One region of the Clostridium sp. CS1-1 genome, then DNA from elsewhere that is predicted to be linked to it. Evidence: riboswitches for the same ligand, from Rfam matches in the RefSeq annotation. Region 1 holds a riboswitch; the other holds the start of a gene.

Region 1 (12,501 bases):
CAAACATACGAAAAACTTACTGAATATGTGGACAAAACTTAAAAAGATTGTGGATTAAATTTAGTTTTTTATATAGGAGGAATTTTTAGATGAACGTTAAAGAAGAGGCATTAAAAATACATAAAGAGAATAAAGGGAAGCTAGAGATTAAAAGTAAAATTGAATTAAAAACGAGAGAGGATTTATCTATAGCATACACACCTGGAGTAGCAGAACCTTGTCTTAAAATAGCTGAAGATAAAAATGCTATTTATGATTATACGATTAAAGGTAATACAGTAGCTGTAGTTACAAATGGTACTGCAGTTCTTGGACTTGGGGACATTGGTGCTGGTGCAGGGCTTCCTGTTATGGAAGGAAAAGCTTTGCTGTTTAAAGAGTTTGGTGGGATAGATGCATTTCCTATATGTATAGATAGCAAAAATCCAGATGAAATAATCAAGACTGTAAAAATGATATCACCTACTTTTGGTGGAATAAACTTAGAAGACATAAAGGCGCCAGAATGCTTTTATATAGAAGAAACTCTAAAAAGAGAATTGGATATTCCAGTTTTTCATGATGATCAACATGGAACAGCTATTGTAGTACTTGCAGGTCTTTATAATGGACTAAGACTTTTAGACAAAAATATTCAAGAGGTTAATATTGTAATAAATGGAGCAGGATCAGCCGGAATTGCAATATGTAAGCTACTACTTAAGGCAGGCGCAAAGAACATAGTAATGTGTGATAAAAATGGTGCATTAGTAGAGGGTGATAAAGATTTAAATGAAGCTCAGCAAAGTATTGCAAAGCTAACGAATAGAAATAAGGAAAGAGGGACTCTAAAAGAAATAATTAAGAATAAAAACGTATTTATAGGAGTTTCAGCAGCAGGGGCACTTACAAAAGAAATGGCTCAGTCAATGAATAATGATAGCATAGTATTTGCTATGGCAAATCCTGTGCCGGAAATAATGCCAGACATCGCAAAAGAAGCAGGTGTAAGAGTAATTGGAACTGGGCGTTCGGATTTTCCAAATCAAATAAATAATGTTTTAGTGTTCCCAGGTATATTTAAAGGGGCGTTAGAAGTAAGGTCTAAGGTTATTAATGATGAGATGAAACTTGCTGCAGCGAGGGGAATAGCTAACCTAATTACTGATGAAGAATTAAAAGAAGATTACATAATACCGGATGTTTTTGATAAAAGAGTATGCAGTTCTGTGGCAGAAGAGGTTAAGAGGATTGCGAGAGAAATGGGAGTGGCAAGAGTTTAATTACGGGCTTAGTTGGTTAATAGTTAATAATGGACAGTTGACAGTTAAGGAAGTTTTTCCTCCTTACGTCGGAAAATAATTAATTTCTCTGACACTTGTTTCACTTGTGATGAAACATTGTAGGTTAAATTAGAGCAAGCTCTAATTTAACCTAGTTTACCGAAGAAAAACCAACCTTAACTGCCCAATGTCCACTTAACTAAAGTCAATTATTTAATCAATTCTCTTCTAAGCCAATCGAGTGCAGTTATAGTAGTCCTTCTCCTTATTCTATCCCTATCTCCTGAAAGTTCAAGTTTTTTAACTTGAACAATTCCATTTATATAGAGCCCTATGTACACAAGTCCTACAGGCTTTTCAATAGTTCCACCACCTGGTCCTGCGATACCGGTAGTAGATAAACCTATGTTTGTGCCAGAGGTTTTAGCAATACCTTCTGCCATCTCTCTTGCGGTTTCCTCACTTACAGCCCCGAATTTTTCTAATGTTTCTTTTTTTACATTTAGACGATTCATTTTTGCATCGTTGCTATAGGTAACGGCTCCTTCCATAAAAGTGGAGGAAATACCAGGATAGTTAACGAGTTTTGATGCTATTAGCCCACCAGTGCAGGATTCTGCTGTGGATATTGTTAGGTTTTTTGATATAAGAAGATTTCCTATAACCTCTTCAAGCGAAGTCTCATCTTCACCATATATGTTTTCACCTAATCTATCTCGAATTTGTTTTTCTATGGGAACTATAAGTCTAGAAGCTTCTTCTTCAGTTTTAGCCTTAGCAGTAAGCCTCAAGGTAACCTCCCATTCCTTTGCGTATGGAGCAACTGTAGGGTTAACGCTTTCATTTATAATGTCAGAAATTTGCTCGGCCATAACGCCTTCGCCAATACCACAAATCCTTAATATCTTAGATTTTAAAATCTCATCACTATACTTTCTTAGAAATGGGACTACATAGTTTTCAAACATAGGCTTCATCTCTCTTGGAGGTCCAGGTAAAACTATGAGAATTTTTTCGTTTTCCACTATGGCACAACCAGGAGCAGTGCCATGATCATTTGGAAGGATAGTCGATCCTTCAGGAAAATAAGCTTGTTTTAAGTTATTTCCTTCTAGTTCGCCTCTACCATTTCTAATAAAATATGAATTAAGTTTATCTAGAGTAACTTGGTCCAGTACCATCTTCTTGTTAAAATATTCAGCACCTGTTTCTTTAGTAAGGTCATCAGGAGTAGGCCCTAGGCCACCTGTAGTAATTACTAAGTTAGCCCTACTAAAGATGTCTTTAAATTCATTCTTTAATCTTTCCGCATTATCGCCAACTACAGATTGGTGATACACAGAAAAACCAAGGTCTGCTAGTCGTTTTGATAAGTATTGACCGTTTGTATTTACAATATCTCCAAGTAAAATTTCTGTACCAACACATAAAATTTCAGCCTTCATTTATATACCTCCAGCGATTTAAAATTAAGAATTAAAGTTATATATTTTAAATTATACACTATATTTACGCCAATGCTTAATTTAGTCTTATTTGTCTATTATATTTGTTTATTTTAGCAAATATAATAAATAAGTAATCAATAAATACAAAAGTGAGTAACACTGTAGTATAATAACATTGGGGAAAAGCAAAGGGGGATTTTCAAATGGAGTTAGAAAAAAAGGTTAATACCTCTAAGAATGGCCTTATAGGAATAGTTATAATTTCAGTTTTACTATTAAGTTCGGCTTGTGGTTACATAACGTATCATTATCAGGACATAAAATATTGGAATAATTTAATTTATCCAGGGGTAACGGTAGATGGTATAAATTTATCGGGAAAAACTAAAGCCGAAGCTTTAGCTGTAATCAGAGGAATTTCTGCTGAACGAGTGTCTAAAGGAAAAATTAACGTTATTGAAGGTGAAAATAATTATACTTTAGGTTATTCTGAACTAAATCTAAAGTTCGATATAGATTCAGCTGTTAATCAAGCTTATGCTTATGGGAAAAACTTGAATTTATTCCATAAGTATATCTTATTAAAAAAGCCAAACTACATAAACTATAAACTAACCTTCTCTTATAATAGAGAACCTGTAAAGAATTTAATAAAAACTATTGAAAGTGACGTGAACATCGCTCCTAGAGATGCCACTTTAGAAGTTGCAGGAAATGGTTTCAATGTAGTATCAGAAAAGATCGGTAGGAGGGTTCAACGAGATAGAATTGAGAAAGAGATTTTAACTGAATTGAATAAGGGTGTAAGTAGTGATGTTCAGGTAAGCGTGCCTACAGAAACATTTGAACCTAGAATCAAAGCAGACATGATAAAGGGTATTAATTCAAGAATTGGAGGGTTTACTACAAACTTTGGAGCTATATCCTCACCACAAAGGTCTAATAATATAATTATATCAACTAAGAGTATTAATGGAAAAATATTGATGCCAGGGGATGTGTTTAGCTTCAATGATATTGTAGGTGAAAGAACTTCAGAAAGAGGGTACGAGGCTGCGCCGGTGATTGTAGATAACAGGTTAGAGTCAGGGCTTGGTGGAGGAATTTGTCAGGTATCTTCTACACTATATAATGCGGTATATAATTCTGGTATGACATCATTGGAAAGAACTCACCATACACTTCCAGTTCATTATGTACCAGAGGGAATGGATGCCACTGTAGACTATGGAAATATTGATTATAAGTTCAAGAATACGCTGGAATATCCGGTATACATACAGGCATACACTGCAGGTGGAAATGTTGTTTTTAACTTGTATTCTAATTCAGCTGCTAGAAATTAATTTGAATAAGTTTTGTTTTATAGTATAATAGCTAGGTAAAAGATAAAATTATGTCGGATAAAGTTATGCTTAACATGGTTTTTGTTGTAGCAAACGAAGGATAAGTAAAGAGGTGATGTTGGTGGCAAGGAAGAAGAGAGCTAAGAAGAAAAAGTTACCCTTGGGAATTATAATAGCTGTTGTAATAATAGTAAGTAGTTCTTTTGGAGTAATATTCCATCAGTATAGCACTGTAAAACAGTGGAACAACTTAATATACCCTGGAGTTAAAATTGAAGGCGAAAACTTATCTGGAAAAACTAAGGATGAGGCGAAAAAGATTATAGAACAAGGACATGGTGCTACTGTAATAAAAAAGAAAATGAATATAGTTACACCAGATAAAACATATACTATAGATTATTCTAAACTAAATCCTAAACATAATGTTGATGAAGTTATAAATCAAGCTTTTGAATATGGAAAAAGTTTAAATTTGTTTTCTAAATACAGATTAATAAAAAAAGGTGGAGAAAAACAATTCGAACTAAACTTTGCCTATGATACAAAGCAAATAGATAGTATATTAGATACTATTGAAAAGGATGTAAAAAAGGATCCTATAAATGCAAAAATGAAAGGATATGGAGGAAATTTCGAAGCCGTATCGGAACAAAATGGTAGAAAGCTTGAGAAAGATAAATTAAGAAAAGAAATAACTTCTAAGATTAATGGAGATAAAGGACCAGATGTAACCATTAATGCACCTATTGAAGTGGTTACGGCCAGAATCACTGCAGAAAAGTTATTCTCTATAGATTCCAGAATTGCAACATTCACTACCAATTACGGGTCTATATCATCGCCAGAAAGAGCGAATAATATAATATTAGCAACAAGAAGTATCAATGGTACAATATTATTGCCTGGAGATGTATTTAGCTTTAATGATGTGGTTGGGGAAAGAACTGCTGGAAAAGGATATCAATCAGCTCCAGTTATTATAGGAAACCAAGTTGATTCAGGTTTAGGTGGAGGAATATGTCAGGTATCTACAACATTATATAATGCAATACTTAGATCTAATATTAATTCTGTAGCAAGGGCACATCATACGCTTCCGTCTCATTATGTGCCTTTAGGTTTGGATGCCACAGTTGATTATGGTAATCTAGACTATAAGTTTAAAAATACTCTAGATTATCCAATGTATATAGAAGGTAGTACTTCAGGGGGAAATGTTATCTTTAATATATATTCTAATAGTTCTCTGAAAGGTATAGTAACTGAAATTAGCTCAGAAGTATATGAAACTATACAGCCAGGAGTAAAATATGTGGATGATCCTACTTTGCCTATTGGACAAACACAACAAGTGCAAGCACCGTCTACTGGTTTTAAAGTTAAAGTTACAAAAAAGGTTATTCAAAACGGGAAAGTTATTAGTCAAGATGTTGTTGCAAATGACTTCTATAAGCCTGTTGATGCTATTATAAAAAAAGGAACGAAAAGTTAAAGAGAAATAGGGAATTAGGAATTTTAATAGTTTCTAATTCTCTATTTTAATTTTATCCGATGACTATCCAATCTAATACTCCATCTGGTTGGAGTTTCACTTTATACTAGTAGAAATATTATATAGATATATTCATTATGTTGGAATAATATGATATAATATACTTGTAAAATTATTACAGATGCGGGTATGGCGGAATTGGCAGACGCGTTAGATTCAGGTTCTAATGGGTAATACCGTGCAGGTTCAAATCCTGTTACCCGCACCATAAATTTAGTTAGGATTTGAGAAAAAGATATTTGTTTAAGCATCTAAAGAAAAATCAAAATAGAGAGGATTTTAATATGAGGATTGTTAACAGGAAAAGATTTACGCTTTCTTGTATTTTTTTTACTATGCTAATGTCAATATTTGGAAAAGGATTCGTGTCGGTAGAGGGTAGAAGTATTCTTAGGGAATCTTCGTTACCTGTGATTAAGGCCTCAGGAAAAAATAATAAATTAGAGGATAATAAAGATAAGTTAAATGAAAATAGCAAATATATTATAGTTCTAGACTCAGGGCATGGTGGAGTTGATAAGGGAGCAAGCTATGGAACTATGAATGAAAAAGATTTGACACTTAAAGTTGTAAAATATGTAGAAGAGTATTTAAAGAATAAAGGATATACTGTAATTTTAACAAGGAATACTGATGTACTTATTCCGTTAAAGGAAATAGGTGCTAAGGCAAATTCTAGTAGGGCTGATGTTTTTATTTCAGTACATATTAATTCGATTAGTGATCCTAACTATAAAGGGATTAGTACTTATTTTTATGATCCTGATGGATATCAGAGAGAACAAAGGATAGAACTGGCTAGAGTCATGCAGAATAAGATTTTAAAAAGTGATAAGTGGGAAGATAGAGGAATAAGGAGGCAAAATCTTGCTGTTCTTAGATACAGCAAAATGCCAAGTGCGCTAGTTGAGTGTGGTTATATTACAAGTAAAGAGGATAGGGACAAGTTATCTAAGGATGAAACATTAAAGAGTATAGGTGAAAGTATTTCAAATGGAGTTATAGAATACTTGAGCAATAAAGATAGTTATGGGTATGATGAACATAATAAAGAGAGCACTTCTTATATAGATGAAGTAAGTTCTAGTGAAAAAGATTTAATTAAACAAGATAACAAAAATAATGGCGTTAAGAAAAGTGACCAAGGCGACATATCCAACAAAATAAACAAAAATACTCAAAAAACTGATATAAAAAGTAAAAGTACAGTTAAATCAGAAACTAAGGTAGAGAAATCTTTAAAATCTAATACTAGTAAAGTTAATGTTAATGAAGTAAAACACTAAACAGTATTTGCAAACTCTTTACTATTAAGGTATTATATAATAATATATTTGATGAAATCTTTTTGAAGAGATTTTGAGTTCTCCTTATATTTTACAAGGAGAATTGCTTAGGATAAGGAGGAATTAATTTGAATTTAAATATAGTATTGTTTCAACCAGAAATACCTCAGAATACAGGAAATATAGCTAGGACCTGTGTGCTAACAAATTCTAAATTACACTTAATAAAACCATTAGGATTTAGCTTAGATGAAAAACAAGTAAGAAGGGCAGGGCTTGACTACTGGAAGCACTTAGATCTTACTGTATATGAATCCTACGAAGAACTTAGAGAAAAGTATAGCAGCTCTACGTTTTATTTTTCAACTACTCATGCCGGTAATTTTTACCATGAGGTTCAATTTAAGCAAGGTGATTTCATAGTGTTTGGAAGAGAATCATCAGGTCTTCCTGATAGAATAAGAGAAAGTGACCCTGAAAGATGTATTAAAGTACCTATGATAGAGACTAGTGCCCGTTCCTTAAATTTATCTAATACGGTATCGATAGTAGCATATGAAGCCTTAAGACAAATGGATTTCCCGAGGATGAAGTAGGAAAGGTGAGGTAATGGAAAAAATAAAGGTAATTACTGATAGTACCGCAGATCTGCCAGAATACATATTAAAAAAGTATGATATAGAAGTACTTCCTCTTTTAGTAAGTTTTGATGAGGAAACTTATAGAGATGGAGTAGATATAGACACCCATACATTACTGGAAAAAATGAGTAGTTTGGATGTGTTTCCTAAAACCACACAAGTAACACCGTCGAGATTTATAGAATGTTATAAAAAGTACATAGATCAAGGTTATAAGATAATTTCAATACACCTTTCCTCAAAGATGAGTGGTACTTATCAATCAGCATGTATAGCTAAAGAAACTCTTGAAAGTGATGAAATTGTTGTGATAGATAGTCTAAATGTAACATCCGGACTAGGACTTTTAGTAATAAAAGCGGCAAAATTAAAGGAAAGCGGACTTTCAATAGATATTATTAAGGAAGAGCTTCTTACAATAATACCGCATATAAAAAGCGCAATTGTTTTCAATAGTTTGGATAATTTAGTTAAGGGTGGAAGATTGTCTAAAACAGCTGGGGTTATTGGGAGTTTATTGAGTATAAGGCCTATACTTACAGTAGATAATGGTGAAATGGTAGTTATGGATAAGGTTAGAGGAAGTAAAAAAGCTGTAAGAACTATTTTAGACTATGTTTATAAAAAAGGAATAAAGAGTGAGGAAGAAACTATTCTGCTTGAAATAGAAAGCAAGGATGTTGATATATTAAGAGGGGAATTAAAGGCTAATGGAAGTTCGTTTATAGACTGTCAAGTAGGTTGCGTTGTAGGAGTACACGCTGGACCTGATGCTACTGGAGTATTTTTTATAGAGAATTTTTAATACTTAACAATAATTTATTTGATAGAAAAGCGCCATAAATATTATTAAACTCCGATAATATTTATGGCGCTTTTCTTATTTATAATAAAAACTATATATATAAATTGATGATTATAACAATTTGTTAACAAAATAGTGTTAATAAATTGTAACAAATGTTAACAAACTATTGTTAACAAATTATCAAAATTGCATTTCGAGCAAATATATTAATAAGTTCAAAAAATAAGGGTAAAAATGCATTTATTTGACGAATTAAGTCATTTGATTAAATATTTTGTATAATAAACGAAATAAATAGTCGAAATATATCCATTTAAAGTAATTAGTACAAGAAAATGTAACTAAGTATTAGTAAAATGAATAATATGTATCAAAAAACACAATACTAAATATCTTTTAAAAATATAGAATTTTTTGTATTAGTAATATATAATAGTAATTGTAAACAGTAACATTAAAAAAGTTAATAAGTTTGGATGAAATTTTCGGGAGATTAAGTAGAATTGTTAACAAAGTTTTGCGCAATTTATTACTTAGCTATAGATCTAAATGTGAATTTAATATCTAGATATATAGCATCCTTAAGTGGATAGCCGAAGGAAGAAATATTATTTTTGCGAAATAATATGAAGCTCTCAGGCAAAAGGACCGAAAATGGACAAGTCTCTGGAAAGCTTATGCACCGAAGGAGTAAAACTCTCAGGTTAATAGACAGAGGTAAAAGCGAAAAAGCCTTTACCTCTGTTTTTTTGTTTATCTAATTGCCAATTGATGGATTGGTAATAATCCTATAAAGGAGATTGAGTATGATAGAACCAATAATAGTTGTAACAAATAATCCACTTAGCAAAGAAAATTTAAGTAATAAATATGTAACTGAATTTATAGGCGGGTCTACTATTGAAGTTTTTAAAAAAGTAAGAGACTATATTCATAATGGACACAAGCTACTTACTCATCCTTTAATGAGTAGTATAAAACCAAATGAGACTCCGTATAGAACAGTCATCATATCAAAAAATAAAGAAAATACTGTAGATATGGATTCCTTAAAGTATATAGAAGAAGGAATATATGCAACTGAAAAGTTTACAACAAAATTTGGGATTCCAAATTGGAATGAAAATGTTTTAGAGGATTTTCAGTTAATAGATTATGATTTGATTTATCATGCATTATACTAATATATTTTATATAATAACTAGACTTTGTATCTAGGATTGGATATATACTACATATCCATAATTGCAAGGTTTATAAACATCTAGTAAAATAGGGGTTAATCATAAGGGCTTATTATCCTAAACTGGTGATTCTCACTAGTAATGATTTAATTAATAATATTTAGGAGGTAATAACAATGTCACACATTTATGACACAATAATAATTGGTGGTGGACCAGCTGGATTATCAGCAGGACTTTACGGTGCTAGATCAAGAATGGATACTCTAATTATTGAGAAAGCAAAATTTGGTGGACAAGCAACAACTACAGATGAACTAGAAAATTATCCTGGTTCAATTGAAGAATGTACAGGATCAACATTAAGTGAAAGAATGAGAAAGCAAGCAGAAGAATTTGGAACTAAGTTTGCTGTTGATGATATTATTGAAGTTGAACTTGAGGGAGATATTAAAACTGTAAAAGGTAGAAAAGACTCATATCAAGCAAAAACTATAATAATAGCTACTGGAGCTAACCCAAGGCTTGGAGGATTTGAAAATGAAGTAGAATTAAGAGCGAAGGGAGTTTCATATTGTGCAACTTGTGATGCAGACTTCTTTACTGAGCTAGATGTTGCTGTTATTGGTGGAGGGGATTCAGCTATAACTGAAGCTATATACCTTACAAAATTTGCAGAACATGTAACTGTAGTACATAGAAGAGATTCATTAAGAGCAGCGAAATCTTTACAAGAAAAAGCTTTTGCAAATCCAAAGATAAGCTTTATCTGGAACTCAGTAATTGAGAAAGCTATTGGAGATGAGATATTAGAAGGTCTTGTAATAAGAAATAGAGAAACAGGAGAAACTAGTGATTTAAAGGTTGATGGATGTTTCGTATTTGTAGGATATGATCCAATAACTCAATTATTTGCTGATAAATTAGAGTTAGAAGATGGTTATATTGTAACTGATGAAGACATGAGAACAAACATACCTGGAGTATTTGCAGCAGGAGATGTTAGAAAGAAAACATTAAGACAGGTAATAACAGCAGCGGCAGACGGAGCTATAGCTGCAACTGTTGCTGAGCATTATATAGAAAATCATAAATAAGGAGGGTCTATAAATGATAGAATTAAATAAGGAAAATTTTGATGCAGAGGTTGTAAACTATACTGAGAAGCCAGTATTCGTAGATTTCTGGGGAGATAAGTGTGAAATATGTAAACAGCTTATGCCAGGAGTACACGACCTTGAAGGAAAATATGGCGATAAAATAAAGTTTGCTAGTTTAAATACAAGCACAGCTAGAAGACTTGCTATATCACAAAAAGTTCTTGGATTACCAACAATGATAATCTACAAAAATGGAGAGAAAGCAAGTTCAATAACTGCTGACAAAATCGCTACATTAGATGATATAGAAGGCTTTATAAAAGCTTACTATGAAACTCTATAATTTAAAAGTTATCAATTAAAATTAATAATAAATAATCACTCAAAACCCTAAAAAATAGTTTGATATTGATTGAGAGTTAAAAACTTAACTCTCAATCGGAATAAATTTGGAGGTGAACACTTTGCGTTTAGAATTAGGAAAAATTTATGTAAAGGACATTCAATTTGGAGCTGAAACAAAGGTTGAAAATGGAGTTCTTTATGTAAATAAAGAAGAGTTATTAGAAGCAGTTGGTGGAGACGAAAAGATTCAAAGCATAGACTTTGAAATTGCAAAGCCAGGCGAGGAAACAAGAATAATCCCTGTAAAAGATGTCATAGAACCAAGAGTTAAAGTTGAAGGAAAGGGTGGAATATTCCCAGGATTCATCAGCAAAGTTGATATGGTTGGTGCAGGAAGAACTCATGTATTAAAGGGAGCTGCTGTAGTTACTACAGGTAAAATAGTTGGTTTCCAAGAAGGTATCATAGACATGAGCGGAGAAGGCGCTAAATACACTCCATTCTCAAAGACAAATAACTTAGTAATTATTTGTGAACCAAAAGAAGGCGTTAAACAACATGAGCATGAAGAAGCTGTAAGAATGGTTGGATTCAAAGCTGCTACATACCTTGGAGAAGCTGGAAGAAATGTTGAACCAGATGAAATTAAAGCTTATGAAACATTACCAATATTAGATCAAGTTAAACAATATCCTGATCTTCCAAAGGTAGTATATGTGTACATGCTTCAAACTCAAGGACTTTTACATGACACATATGTATATGGAGTAGATGCTAAGAAAATTATACCAACATTCTTATATCCAACAGAAGTATTTGATGGAGCAGTAGTAAGCGGAAACTGTGTTTCAGCTTGTGATAAAAACCCAAGCTATGTTCATATGAATCACCCAGTAATTGAGGATCTATATGAAAGACATGGAAAAGACTTCAACTTCTTAGGTTGTGTAATTACAAACGAAAATGTTTATCTTGCAGATAAAGAAAGATCATCAAACATGACTGCTAAGTTAGTTGAATACTTAGGAGCTGATGCAGTAATAATATCAGAAGAAGGATTTGGTAATCCAGATGCTGACCTAGTTATGAACTGCAACAAGATTACTGACAAGGGAATTAAAACTGTATTAATTACAGATGAATATGCTGGACAAGATGGAGCTTCACAATCACTTGCAGACTCAACACCAAAAGGTGATGCAGTAGTTACTGGTGGAAATGCTAATGAAGTTGTTATACTTCCAGTTATGAAAAAGATAATAGGTCACGTAGAAGCTGCTGATATAATAGCAGGTGGACACGTAGGAAGTTTAAGAGAAGATGGTACTATAGAAGCTGAAATCCAGGTTATAACTGGAGCAACAAGTGAAGTAGGATTTAACTACTTAACAGCTAAAGGATACTAAAATCACCTTAAATAGACTGAATATTAAAGTAAAATTATCACTTATCATAAAATAAGTAATTTTATGTAATAGTTAATTTTATCGATATTAGTACATTGTAAAGGTATACAAGAATGTGGA
Region 2 (12,501 bases), 2.4 Mb from region 1:
ATCAACTGATTTTATGAGATACTTGTCTATAAATAATACACTTAGTATCACAGCTAGAAATGTATATTTGTAGTCTATAAACCCAAATACTGAAAGTACTACAAAAGCAAATAAAAGTAAATATACTCTAACTTTTTTTCTGTCCGTTACTTTCACGGTATGTAATGAAAGCTGAAGTTCTTCTTTAAGAACCATTCTATTTAAAAAGTAAAGCCAAAGCAGCCCAAGCACTACAAAAGGGATGGTTACAGAGAAAAACTGAACTCCGCTCAAATTATAGTGAGTAAATAAAAATAAATTTTGTGGATTTCCCATAGGGGTTAAGCTGCTGCCGATATTTGCAGCTAAAGTCTGAAGTATAATTGTTTTCATAGAATCTTTTTTTGCCTTTTTAAAAGTAAGAATAGCAAGAGGAACAAAAGTAATTAGTGCTACATCATTAGTAACGAGCATAGAAGTAAAAAAAGTTATTATTATAAATACCATTGAAACCATTCTTGTATCCTTGCATTTGGTAAGTATTTCTAGTGCAAGCTTATCCATAACTTTTAATTCCTCGAATGCCGAAACTATTATCATTAGATTAAAGAGCAGCACTAGAACTTTAAAATTTATATAAGATACTTTAGGTGTAAGGAAAAAAGAAGAAAAAACTGCAAGAGAAAATGATATAATAAATACTTTTTCTTTTTTTAACTTTTCCATTAATAGCTGTATGTAACCAAGTTGGTTGCTTAAAATTTCCATAGCGAGTATCATCTCCGTTATTTTAATTATATGTATGAATGTAAAAACCCCTTCCCTATTATATAAAAGTAAAAAGCTATTTACAACATTTAAAGTAACGATTCATTTTTATACAGCTCTATTTTATTATTGAATGTGAATCACTTTTACAGAGTGTGCGGGGGGGATTAGAGTGGGTAGTCATCGGATAAATAATCTTCACTATATTTAGTGGAAAACGATTGGGAAATTAATAGTTTATGTGAAAGTGGCCTAAAAATGTCATTGTAAAGTGAATAAATCCATGCTATTATATAAAAAATGAAATAATTAAGTTATTTATTTTTTATTTGTAAAAGATTTCAACCGAGGAGGGAAACAAAATGGAGAATAACAAGAAATTAAGTTGGAACAACCTTGCTTTAATGGCTTTTGTAAGTGTTTGGGGCTTCGGAAACGTCGTAAATGGTTTTGCAAGCCAAGGTATGAAGGTAGTTGTTTCATGGATATTAATGTTCGCATTGTACTTCGTACCATATGCATTAATGGTAGGAGAAATGGGTTCAACTTTCAAAGAAAGTAAAGGTGGAGTAAGTTCATGGATCAGAACAACATCTGGTACTAAATTAGCTTTTTTAGCTGGTTGGACATACTGGGTAGTTCACGTTCCTTACTTAGCTCAAAAGCCTCAGGCCGTACTAATAGCTTTAGGATGGGCTGCAAAACAAAATGGAACTTTCGTAAAAAACATGAACCCAATGATTTTACAGTCAATGTGTTTAATTGTTTTTTTAGTATTCTTATGGATATCATCAAAGGGTGTAAACTCAATAAAGAGAATTGGTACCATAGCAGGTACATCAATGTTTGTTATGTCAATTCTTTATGTAATACTAGCTATAGCAGCGCCAGCTATAACTACTGCTCAAACATATAGCATTGATTTTAGTATGAAGTCATTAATGCCAGACTTTAACTTTGATTATTTAACGACTTTAGCAATATTAGTATTTGCAGTTGGTGGAGCCGAAAAGATATCACCATATGTAAACAATATGAAAAATCCTTCAAAGGACTTCCCTAAGGGAATGATAGCCCTTGCAGTAATGGTTGCCGTAACAGCACTACTTGGTTCATTTGCAATGGGAATGATGTTTGATCCAAATAATATTCCAAAGGACTTAATGATGAATGGTGCATACTATTCATTCCAGAAATTAGGACAATACTATGGAGTAGGAAACTTATTCTTAATAATATATGCAATTGCAAACACTTTAGCTCAAATATCAGCTTTAGCATTCTCAATAGATGCGCCAATAAAAGTTTTATTAGCTGATGTTGATAACAAGTTTATACCAAAGTCATTAACAAAAGTTAACGAAAATGGTACACCAGTTAATGGGTACAAACTAACAGCGGTATTAGTTGGAACACTTATAATAGTGCCTGCACTAGGAATAGGTGATATGACATCTCTATTTAACTGGTTATTAAGATTAAATGCAGTAGTAATGCCATTAAGATACTTATGGGTATTCTTTGCTTACATGGCATTAAAGAAAGCTGTAGCAGGTAAGTTCGAAGCTACTTATCAGTTCACTAAAAACAAGACATTTGGATACTTGGCTGGATTATGGTGTTTTGTATTTACAGCCTTCGCTTGTATAATGGGTATGTTCCCTAAGGGAGTTAAAACTTACTCAGGAGAATGGTATTTCCAAATAACACTTAATGTGTTAACTCCAATTGTATTATTAGGATTAGGATTAATATTACCAATGATAGCAAAGAGAACAAATAAAGAAGAAACTGAAAGTAAAGCAATATAAAAAGAGTATATGGATTTAGAGCGATTAATCAATTAATAAAAACAGCTCCTTAGTTAAAGAGAATTAAAACTTTAGCTAAGGAGTTTTATTATACTTAAGAAACAGATTATTACAAAATTATAAATTACTTTGAAATTTTTTAAAAGGAGGGCAAGAATAGAAAACTACAAAAATTAAATTAGTTATTCTCTATTAGTGAAAAAACATGAATTTATTGCTATGTTTCGTATTGGATATAAAAAATTATAGCAGGGAAAAATAGAAAGATAGAAATAAAATTTAAGCCCAACATTTTAGGCAAAAGCGGTAATGTGAAAATACAATTATTGTAAAAGATTAGAAAAAGAAGAATAAAGATTTAAAATTAGTTTATAGAAATAAAGTGCATCAGAATTTAATAATTTCATTTAATATGTTATAAAAAATATGGATAAGGAGGGATTGTATAATGGAAAATAAAACTGTTGAAATACCAATGTACAACAATACATTTACCTATGACAGTAAGCAAATCGAATTAATTAAAAATACAGTAGCCAAAGGAGCAACTGAAGATGAGCTAAATATTTTCCTATATCTTAGCAAACAGTATAATTTAGATCCCTTTAAACGAGAGATATGGTTCACTAAATATGGTAATCAGACTAATATAATGACCTCTAGAGATGGATATTTAAAATATGCGCAAACAAGTCCCGAATTCGAAGGCTTAATATCCTTTGTAGTACATGAGGGAGATGTATTTGAAATCGATGCAGCAGAGTATAGAATTACTCATAGATTTGGGAGTAAAAGAGGAAGAATTATGGGAGCTTGGGCTAGATGCGATAGAAAGGGAAAGAAGCCATTCATAAGTTATGTAGATTTTGGTGAGTATAATCAAAACAATAATATTTGGAGAAAGTATCCATCTGCTATGATACAAAAAGTTGCGGAGGTATTTGTATTAAAAAGAGCATTTGGAATAAATGGACTAGTAACAAAAGAAGAAATAGGAGATGAAACAATAGATTCAGTAATAGATAGGAAACAAAAAGAAGAGGCTTCTAAAACTCACATAATGAGAAAAGAACAAAAATCTGATATATGGGAGTTAGCAAAATCTAAAGGTATTGAAGTAGATGAGTTAAAGCAATACACAATGAAGGAGATAGGAATTCCATTAAGTAAGCTTACTCACGAACAAGCAGATGCATTAATAGAATTACTTTCTAGATATGAAAAACAACCAGTTGAAGATTTAGAAGTTAAGCCAGCAGAGTTTACACAGGAATATAAGAAAATGGTTAACAAACTAGAAGAGGAAACCTTAGTTAAATAAAAAAATTTCTTGACAATAAGTGAATGAACGTTTATTATAGAATTCACTAGGGGTGAGTAAATGAGAAAAAAAGACGATGAAAAACAAAAAAATATAAAAGAAGCAGTAATTAAATTAACACTAGAAGAGGGTTTTCACGGTACTTCCATTTCAAAGATAGCTAAAGAAGCGAGAGTTTCACCAGCTACTGTTTATATTTACTATGAAAATAAAGAGATTATGTTACAGGAAATTTACCAGGAATATTCCGAAGAAATCTCTAATCATTTACTCAATAAAGTTTGTCAAGGAATCAATGGGAAAGAACTTATCGAGAAACTTATTCGAAGTTACTACAACTATATACGAGAACATGAAGAGATATTTAGATTTGTGGATCAGTTTTCTAATTGTCCTGCTTTAGCCAATCGCTGTGAAAGAAAGAAAAGCAGTGAAATTTTAAATAAATTATTAGATGAAATGAAAAAAAATAAAGTTATTAAGGATATTAATAGTAATAACTTGGTTGCTATACTCTTCTCACCAATAAAATTAATAGCTACCAATCACTGTATTGGAGAAGAAGAAAAATCAAGTATGCTTGAAGAAATAATTACAATTATGCAAGATGCATTACTTGTATAATAGTCTATAAAAGCGAGGCTTATCTTGAAAAAGAAAATACCATAAAGCCTCGCAATTAATCAACAAATAATTAAATGAGCATTCGTTTAATTGATGATATAAGGAGTGAAAAAACATGACAAAAAGTGAAAAAAATAAGTTAGGGTTGATAGTTCCTATTTCAGATGCTATTTTATTGCCTAATATGGATCATACTCTTAAGCTTAATCATTTTAGTGAAAGGGAACTACAATATTTAGGTAGAGAAGATGAGATAAGTATTGCCCTACCATTAAATCAAAATTTTAATCGAAACGGATTAAAAAAAGAAGATTTTTATAAAATAGGAGTTCTTTTTAAAGTTAATCATATAGAAAAAATAGAAACAGGGTATAAAATTAAAATTAAAATGCTAGAACGTGTTGAGGTTAAGAATATTGAAATTCAAAGTGACTTTATCAATGGCGAGTATGAGATAGCATCAGACTTTATTGATTTAACAGAAGAGAATATAAAAGAAATTATTGGACAAATAAAGAAAATTACCTATGAAATGAGTGAACATTTCAAGGGTTCAGAAGCCTTTATAAAATCAATTGAGGATATAAAAGATTTAAATAAGTTAATGGGATATCTAGCGCAATTTATGCCCCTATCCAGTGATGAAAAATATGAATTAATTAAAATTCAATCCGTGAAAGAAAGAAGCTTCAAATTTATGGAGTATCTTTTAAAACAAAAAGAATCTCTTAAGTTCCAATTTGAGATAGCAGAAAGACTTTCAGAAAAAGCAAATAAAAATCATAGAGAATCTGTATTAAGAGAACAGTTAAAGGCTATTCAGGAAGAACTAAATGAAGATAAAGATTCTAAGAATGAAAAAGACTATCTAAGAAAAATTGAAGAGGCTGAGATGCCAGAGGATATTAAAAAAGTTGCTTTAGAGGAATTAAGTAAACTAGAAAATCAAAACCCTAATAGTTCTGACTATAATGTTATACGTAATTATTTAGAATTACTAATACAGCTCCCTTGGAAACCGGGAGAAACAAAGGATATCGACATATTAGAAGCAAGACGAATACTTGATAACGAGCATTATGGCTTAGAAAAAGTAAAAGAGAGAATATTACAACATTTAGCTGTTATGAAGCTTAAAAAAGGAAAAAAAGGGTCTATCTTATTACTTGTTGGGCCTCCAGGAACAGGAAAAACAAGCTTAGGAAAAAGTATCGCTGAAGCTCTTCATAGAAAATATGTACGTTTAAGTTTAGGCGGTGTTCGAGATGAAGCTGAAATTAGAGGTCATCGTAAAACTTATGTAGGAGCAATGCCAGGAAGGATCATTCAAGGCATCAAGAAAGCTGGAGAAAAAAATCCAGTTATGGTTCTAGATGAAGTAGATAAGCTAATGAGTGGCTACAATGGTGATCCAGCAAGTGCACTATTAGAGGTTCTTGATCCAGAACAAAATGATAGCTTTACAGATCATTATTTAAATGTTCCTTATGACTTATCAGAGGTATTCTTTATTGCTACAGCTAACTCTCTTCATAATATACCTGGTCCTCTTTTAGATAGAATGGAGGTTATACAAATATCTAGTTATACAACTAGTGAGAAATTCCATATTGGAAAGAATCATTTAATGCCTTCAGTTCTAGAAGATCATGGTTTAACAGAGGAACAATTGCAAATAGAAGATGAAGCCTTAAAGAAAGTTATTAGTAATTATACTTTAGAAGCAGGGGTTAGAGGTCTGAAAAAGCAATTAGCTACCATTGCAAGAGTAGCCACAGAGAAAATTGTATCTAATAAAGTAGAATTACCGTTTAAAGTTACAGACAATGTATTAGAGGATTTACTCGGCAAACAGGTTTCAAGACATGATAAGGCACAACTCGATAATCCAACAGGGGTTGTAACTGGGCTTGCTTGGACACCAGTTGGGGGAGAAATATTATTTATCGAAGCTACAGATATGCCAGGAAATGGACAAGTAATCTTAACTGGTAAGCTAGGAGATGTAATGAAAGAATCTGCTAGAATTTCATTAAGTTTATTAAAATCAAGATTACCAGTGAATAGTTTTAACTTTAAGGAAAGAGACTTGCACATTCACGTACCGACCGGTGCGGTTCCAAAGGACGGGCCTTCTGCTGGAGTTACCCTATTTACTGCACTTGCTTCTCTTGCCACAGGTATAAAAGTTGATTCAAAGATTGCTATGACTGGAGAGATAACTTTAAGAGGGATTGTGCTAGCAATTGGTGGACTGAAAGAAAAATTATTGGCTGCTGAAAGAGCAGGTATAAAGAAAGTGTTAATTCCAAAAGATAATGTGGTAGATCTTAAAGATGTGCCTGAAGAAGTGAAAAAGGAATTAGATATTATAGCGGTCGAAACAATAGAAGATGTTCTTAAAGAAACCTTAGGAATATCTTTACCTAGATTAGAACATGCGTTAAGCCCAAAGGTAGCTATTGAAGAATCCTTTGATTCAAATTAAATATAATAATATTTATCTAAGAAGAGGTTGTTTCAAAGTTAGATTTTAAATCAAGTTTTGAGACAACCCCTTCTTTGTTCATTGGAAGAAACCTATCTCATGCCTAACATCATTGATATACAATCTGCTAATGCTTGGCCAGTTAGTCCACATGCTTGAATGCATTGAGCTAGAGTTAAACCTATCATTAAAATCACCTCCTTAAACTATGTATTATTATATTTTAACTTAAGTGTATGTAGATTTTATGAAGATATAAAAATATATTTGGGAAAGTGAAGAATGAAAGCTAGTAGATCATATTCTTTCGTTGAGAGTGCAAATTCACTACTATTCGTATGTACTCTGTAGTAATCTGTCCTTGTAATAAGACCAATAATGGTTTACATAAGTTTGATATTTATTAAACAAATTAGTAAAAATATGTTAATGAACATAAGGATTAATTACCATATATATCAAGTTAATATTATATAAATATCATTTAGATAAATAAAAAGTAATATAATGGAAAGTAAGTGTTAATCTTCTAACTAGCCTTGTAAACAAATTAATAGATAAATATAATAGAAGTATAGTTAAAATAAAATGGTTTGGATGATTATAGCGTGAGATAACATTTGTTAACCGAAGGAGCAATGATATAGTTCCACGACTGTATTAGAAACTTTCAGGTAAACCTAGCGTTATAGGACAAAACTCTGGAGAGACTGTTTAATTACAGAACCGACGGTGCAAGATATATTTTCCGATGATTACCTGCTCTAATACTCCCTCAAACTCTGTGAAAGCGATTCACATCAAATCGGAGATTTGGGTTCTTTGATTTTCTTCAAAGAGGGAATAAAGAGCGGCTATGTCACTGGATAACGATTTCTAAGTATAAGGTGGAGTTAAAACTCCATCTGATGCCAAGAACTCTGTTTATATCGAGACTCTCAGGTAATATTACAGAGGACATGTGGGGTAAGTTAAATTTTACCTTCATGGTCCTCTTTTTGTTATGTAAAAAAATATTAGGAGGTTTTCGAATATGGAACACTTAAAAAAAACCCCATTAATTAATTCATATGAAAAATACGAAGGAAAAATAATAGACTTTGCTGGATGGGCACTTCCTGTGCAATTTGAAGGAATAATACAAGAACATGAAACCGTACGAATGAAGGCTGGATTATTCGATGTTTCTCATATGGGAGAGGTAGAAATAATTGGAGAAGACGCAATTGCTTTCACTCAAAAATTAGTAACTAATGACGTAAAATCTTTGGTAGATAATCAAGTCTTGTATACACCTATGTGTTATCCAGATGGAGGAATTGTTGATGACTTATTAGTTTATAGGTTTAATGAAAAACATGTTTATCTAGTAATAAATGCTGGGAACATTGAAAAGGATTTCGAGTGGATGCTAAGTAATAAGGGTAACTATAATGTTAAATTGAATAATATATCATATTCGGTGGCTCAGCTTGCAATTCAAGGACCAAAGGCAGAAGAAATACTTCAAAGGCTTACTGATACAAATTTAAAAGATATTAAATTCTTCTTTTGTAAGAGAGATGTTTTAATAGATGGGAAAAGGTGTTTAGTTTCCAGAACAGGATATACTGGGGAAGATGGCTTTGAACTTTATATGGATTCAGATGATGTAGTTAGTCTATGGGACAAAATATTGGAAACTGGAAAAGAAGATGGGTTAAAACCTGTAGGATTAGGATGTAGAGATACATTAAGATTTGAAGTTAATTTGCCTCTATATGGAAATGAATTATCAGATACAATAACTCCACTTGAAGCAGGATTAGGTTTCTTTGTTAAGTTAGATAATGAAGATTTTATAGGCAAAGATGTACTTGTGAAACAAAAGAAGGAAGGCTTAAAGAGAAAAATAGTTGGATTTGAAATGAAGGATAGAGGTATTCCTAGACACGGGTATGAGGTCTTTGCTGGTGATGAGGGAATAGGGCTGGTTACTACTGGTTATTTTTCACCATCTGTGAAAAAGAATATAGGACTTGCATTGGTTGACTCTAATTATTCTGAATTAGGAACTACAATTTTCATAAAAGTTAGAAATAAGATGAATGAAGCCGTAGTAGTTAGTAAAAAGTTTTATAAGAAAAATTATAATAAATAATTTAAGGGGGATTTTAAGATGAAGGTTTTGGAAGGATTATTTTATAGTGAAGATCATGAATGGGTAAAAGTTGAAGGAGATGAAGTTTATATAGGTATTACTGACTTTGCACAACACTCTTTAGGAGATATAGTTTTTGTTGAGTTGCCAGAGGTGGACTCAGAGTTTTCTAAAGAAGATTCTTTTGGCGTTGTTGAGTCAGTGAAAGCAGCTTCAGATTTAAATATTCCAGTTAGTGGTAAGGTACTTCGAATAAATGAGGAGCTAATAGATGATCCAGAGTCGGTTAATGAAGATGCTTATAAAAATTGGATGATAGCTGTTGAACTTACTGATAAGTCAGAACTTGAAACATTATTAAATGCTGAACAATATAAAAAAATATGTGGTAAGGAGGAATAGTATGCAGACCTATATACCATTAACAATAGAGGATCAAGAATTAATGCTAAAGACCATAGGGGTTAATGGGATAGATGATTTGTTTGAAGATATCCCTAAGGAAGTTCGTTTAAATAGAAGATTAAATATAAATAATAGTATGTCAGAACTTGAAGTTCAATCTTATATTAATAAACTAGCTAATTCAAATAAAAGTTGTGAGGAGTTAGTTTGCTTCCTAGGTGCTGGAGCTTATGACCATTATATACCTTCAATAATTAAACATTTGGTATCAAGGTCAGAGTTCTATACAGCTTATACTCCTTATCAAGCAGAGATAAGTCAAGGAACACTACAGGCAATATTTGAGTATCAAACCATGATATCTAATCTTACTGGAATGGATGCAGCTAATGCTTCAATGTATGATGGAGCAACAGCTTGTGTGGAAGCAGTACAAATGGCTGTTGATGCAACAAAAAGAAAGAGTGTTATTATTTCTAAGGGTGTTCATCCAGAAACAAGAAAGGTTTTAAAAACTTATTGTAGGTTTAAAAATCAAAATGTGATAGAAATTGATGAATTAGATGGAGCTACCCATATAGAAAAACTTAAAGCTGAATTAAATAAGGATGTGGCAGCTTTTATAGTTCAAACACCAAATTTCTTTGGAGTAGTTGAAGAGTTATCAGAAATAGAAAAACTCGTTCATCAAAACAAATCATTATTAATTGTATCTTGTGATCCTATTTCACTGGGAATATTAAAAAATCCAGGAGAATGCGGAGCAGATATAGCTATAGGTGATGGCCAATCTCTTGGAAATAATTTAAATTATGGAGGACCTTACTTAGGATTCCTTGCTACAACTAAAAAACATCTTAGAAAAATACCTGGTAGAATTGTTGGGGAAACTACAGATAAAGAAGGAAAGAGAGCATTTGTTTTAACTTTACAAGCAAGAGAGCAACACATAAGAAGAGAAAAAGCTTCTTCGAATATTTGTTCAAATCAGGCGCTTAATGCTCTAACTGCATTAATATACTTGACAACTCTAGGAAAGAAGGGAATAAAGGAAGTTGCTGAACAGTGCATACAAAAATCTCATTATGCTTTTGATCAGATAACGAAGAGTGGAAAGTATAAGCCGCTATTTAATAAGCCGTTCTTTAAGGAATTTGTAATTTCTTCAGAAAGTGAAGTTCAATATGTAAATAAGGTACTCTCAGAAAATAAAATACTTGGTGGATATGAGATGGATAAAGAATACCCTCTGTACGCAAAATCGATGCTTCTTTGTGTTACTGAAAAGAGGACAAGAGATGAAATTGATAAATTAGTAGCTATATTGGAGGGGATTAAATAATGAAAGACTATAACAAGCTTATTTTTGAAGTTTCTAAAGATGGAAGAATAGCATATACCCTCCCAAGCTGTGACGTACCTGTAACATCTATAGAAAAATTAATTCCAGAGGAGTTATTAACTAAAAAGGAGCTAGGGCTACCTGAGGTTAGTGAAGTAGATGTGGTAAGGCATTTTACAGCTATTTCAAATAAAAACTATGGCGTCGATACAGGATTTTATCCACTTGGATCTTGTACAATGAAATATAATCCTAAAATCAATGAAGATATGGCAGCTATACCTAAGTTTACAGGACTTCATCCATATCAACCAGAGGATACTGTACAAGGTGCTTTAAAACTAATGTATGAGCTTGGTGAAAAACTTGGAGAGATAGCTGGGTTTGAAAGTGTATCTCTTCAACCAGCCGCAGGAGCTCATGGGGAGTTATCAGGTCTTATGATTATTAAGGCATATCATGAAAAAAGAGGAGACTTTAAAAGAAAAAAAATTATAGTTCCTGATTCAGCTCATGGTACAAATCCTGCATCTGCATCAGTAGCAGGTTTTGAAGTTATAGAAGTAAAGTCAGAAACCACTGGAGCAGTAGATATAGAGAGTTTAAAAGCTGTTCTAAATGATGAAATAGCTGGATTAATGTTGACTAACCCTAGTACATTAGGGCTATTTGAAAAAAATATTATAGAAATAGCAAAACTTGTTCATGAAGTAGGAGGATTGCTCTATTATGATGGAGCTAATATGAATGCTATTATGGGCAAAACAAGGCCGGGAGATATGGGCTTTGATGTATGCCATTTAAATTTACACAAAACATTTTCCACTCCACATGGCGGCGGAGGGCCAGGAAGTGGACCTATAGGTGTTAAAAAAGATTTAGTAGAATTTTTACCAAAGCCAGTGATATCAAAGAATAGAGAAGTATATTATTTAGATTATGATAGACCTTATTCCATAGGAAAAGTGAAAAGCTTTTACGGTAACTTCGGAGTTATGGTTAGAGCATTCACATATATATTAACTATGGGTGCAGAAGGGTTAAAAAAGGCAAGTGAAACGGCGGTATTAAATGCGAACTACCTAAGAGTAAAACTAAAAGAGTATTACAATTTACCTATAGATGATATTTGCAAACATGAGTTTGTACTAGGTGGTCTAAAAGGTGAAGAAAATCATGTAACAACTTTAGATGTAGCAAAGAGATTGCTTGATTATGGATATCATCCTCCAACAATTTATTTTCCACTAATTGTGCATGAGGCGCTTATGATAGAGCCAACTGAAACAGAGGCACTTGAGACACTTGACGAGTTCGTCAATGTCATGATTAAAATTGCTGAGGAGGCAGGTAATGATCCTGAACTAGTTAAGTCAGCTCCTAATAATACTATTGTAAAGAGATTGGATGAAGTTAAAGCAGCAAGAACTCCAATTCTTAAATGGAGTAAATAGCAAGATAAAAGGGAATGTATCATTATCGGATTAGATAGCAGTGCTAAAATCTTAAAACTCATAAATATTTTAGAGTGAAGGAAAACAGAATAAAGTGCGTAAAATAATTATATTTTAACTTAAGTGTATGTAGATTTTATGAAGATGTAAAAATAGTCCACTTTTTCTA

The links. A riboswitch is a leader RNA that binds a small molecule or an ion and turns the genes downstream of it on or off. The one in region 1 is predicted to bind glycine.
Region 2: linked by a shared signal. The riboswitch ahead of gcvT (glycine cleavage system aminomethyltransferase GcvT) and the one ahead of AC0N0V_RS01195 (GrdX family protein) in region 1 are both predicted to bind glycine.

What each region holds. Positions count from the first base shown of each region.
Region 1 covers NZ_CM148680.1:237,426-249,926, forward strand. Annotated here, with positions in the region: gene AC0N0V_RS01155 (NAD(P)-dependent malic enzyme) at 90-1,262, shown strand; gene AC0N0V_RS01160 (competence/damage-inducible protein A) at 1,472-2,707, opposite strand; gene AC0N0V_RS01165 (VanW family protein) at 2,914-4,056, shown strand; gene AC0N0V_RS01170 (VanW family protein) at 4,178-5,551, shown strand; tRNA gene AC0N0V_RS01175 (tRNA-Leu) at 5,735-5,819, shown strand; gene AC0N0V_RS01180 (N-acetylmuramoyl-L-alanine amidase family protein) at 5,947-6,897, shown strand; gene AC0N0V_RS01185 (tRNA (cytidine(34)-2'-O)-methyltransferase) at 7,026-7,493, shown strand; gene AC0N0V_RS01190 (DegV family protein) at 7,507-8,343, shown strand; glycine riboswitch at 8,823-9,007, shown strand; glycine riboswitch at 9,011-9,063, shown strand; gene AC0N0V_RS01195 (GrdX family protein) at 9,153-9,530, shown strand; gene trxB (thioredoxin-disulfide reductase) at 9,707-10,627, shown strand; gene AC0N0V_RS01205 (thioredoxin family protein) at 10,641-10,973, shown strand; gene AC0N0V_RS01210 (glycine/sarcosine/betaine reductase component B subunit) at 11,095-12,381, shown strand.
Region 2 covers NZ_CM148680.1:2,931,671-2,944,171, reverse strand. Annotated here, with positions in the region: gene AC0N0V_RS13795 (SLC13 family permease) at 1-747, opposite strand, end outside; gene AC0N0V_RS13790 (amino acid permease) at 1,110-2,558, shown strand; gene AC0N0V_RS13785 (RecT family recombinase) at 3,007-3,879, shown strand; gene AC0N0V_RS13780 (TetR/AcrR family transcriptional regulator) at 3,940-4,503, shown strand; gene lon (endopeptidase La) at 4,619-6,991, shown strand; glycine riboswitch at 7,589-7,687, shown strand; gene gcvT (glycine cleavage system aminomethyltransferase GcvT) at 8,025-9,131, shown strand; gene gcvH (glycine cleavage system protein GcvH) at 9,150-9,533, shown strand; gene gcvPA (aminomethyl-transferring glycine dehydrogenase subunit GcvPA) at 9,535-10,878, shown strand; gene gcvPB (aminomethyl-transferring glycine dehydrogenase subunit GcvPB) at 10,878-12,332, shown strand.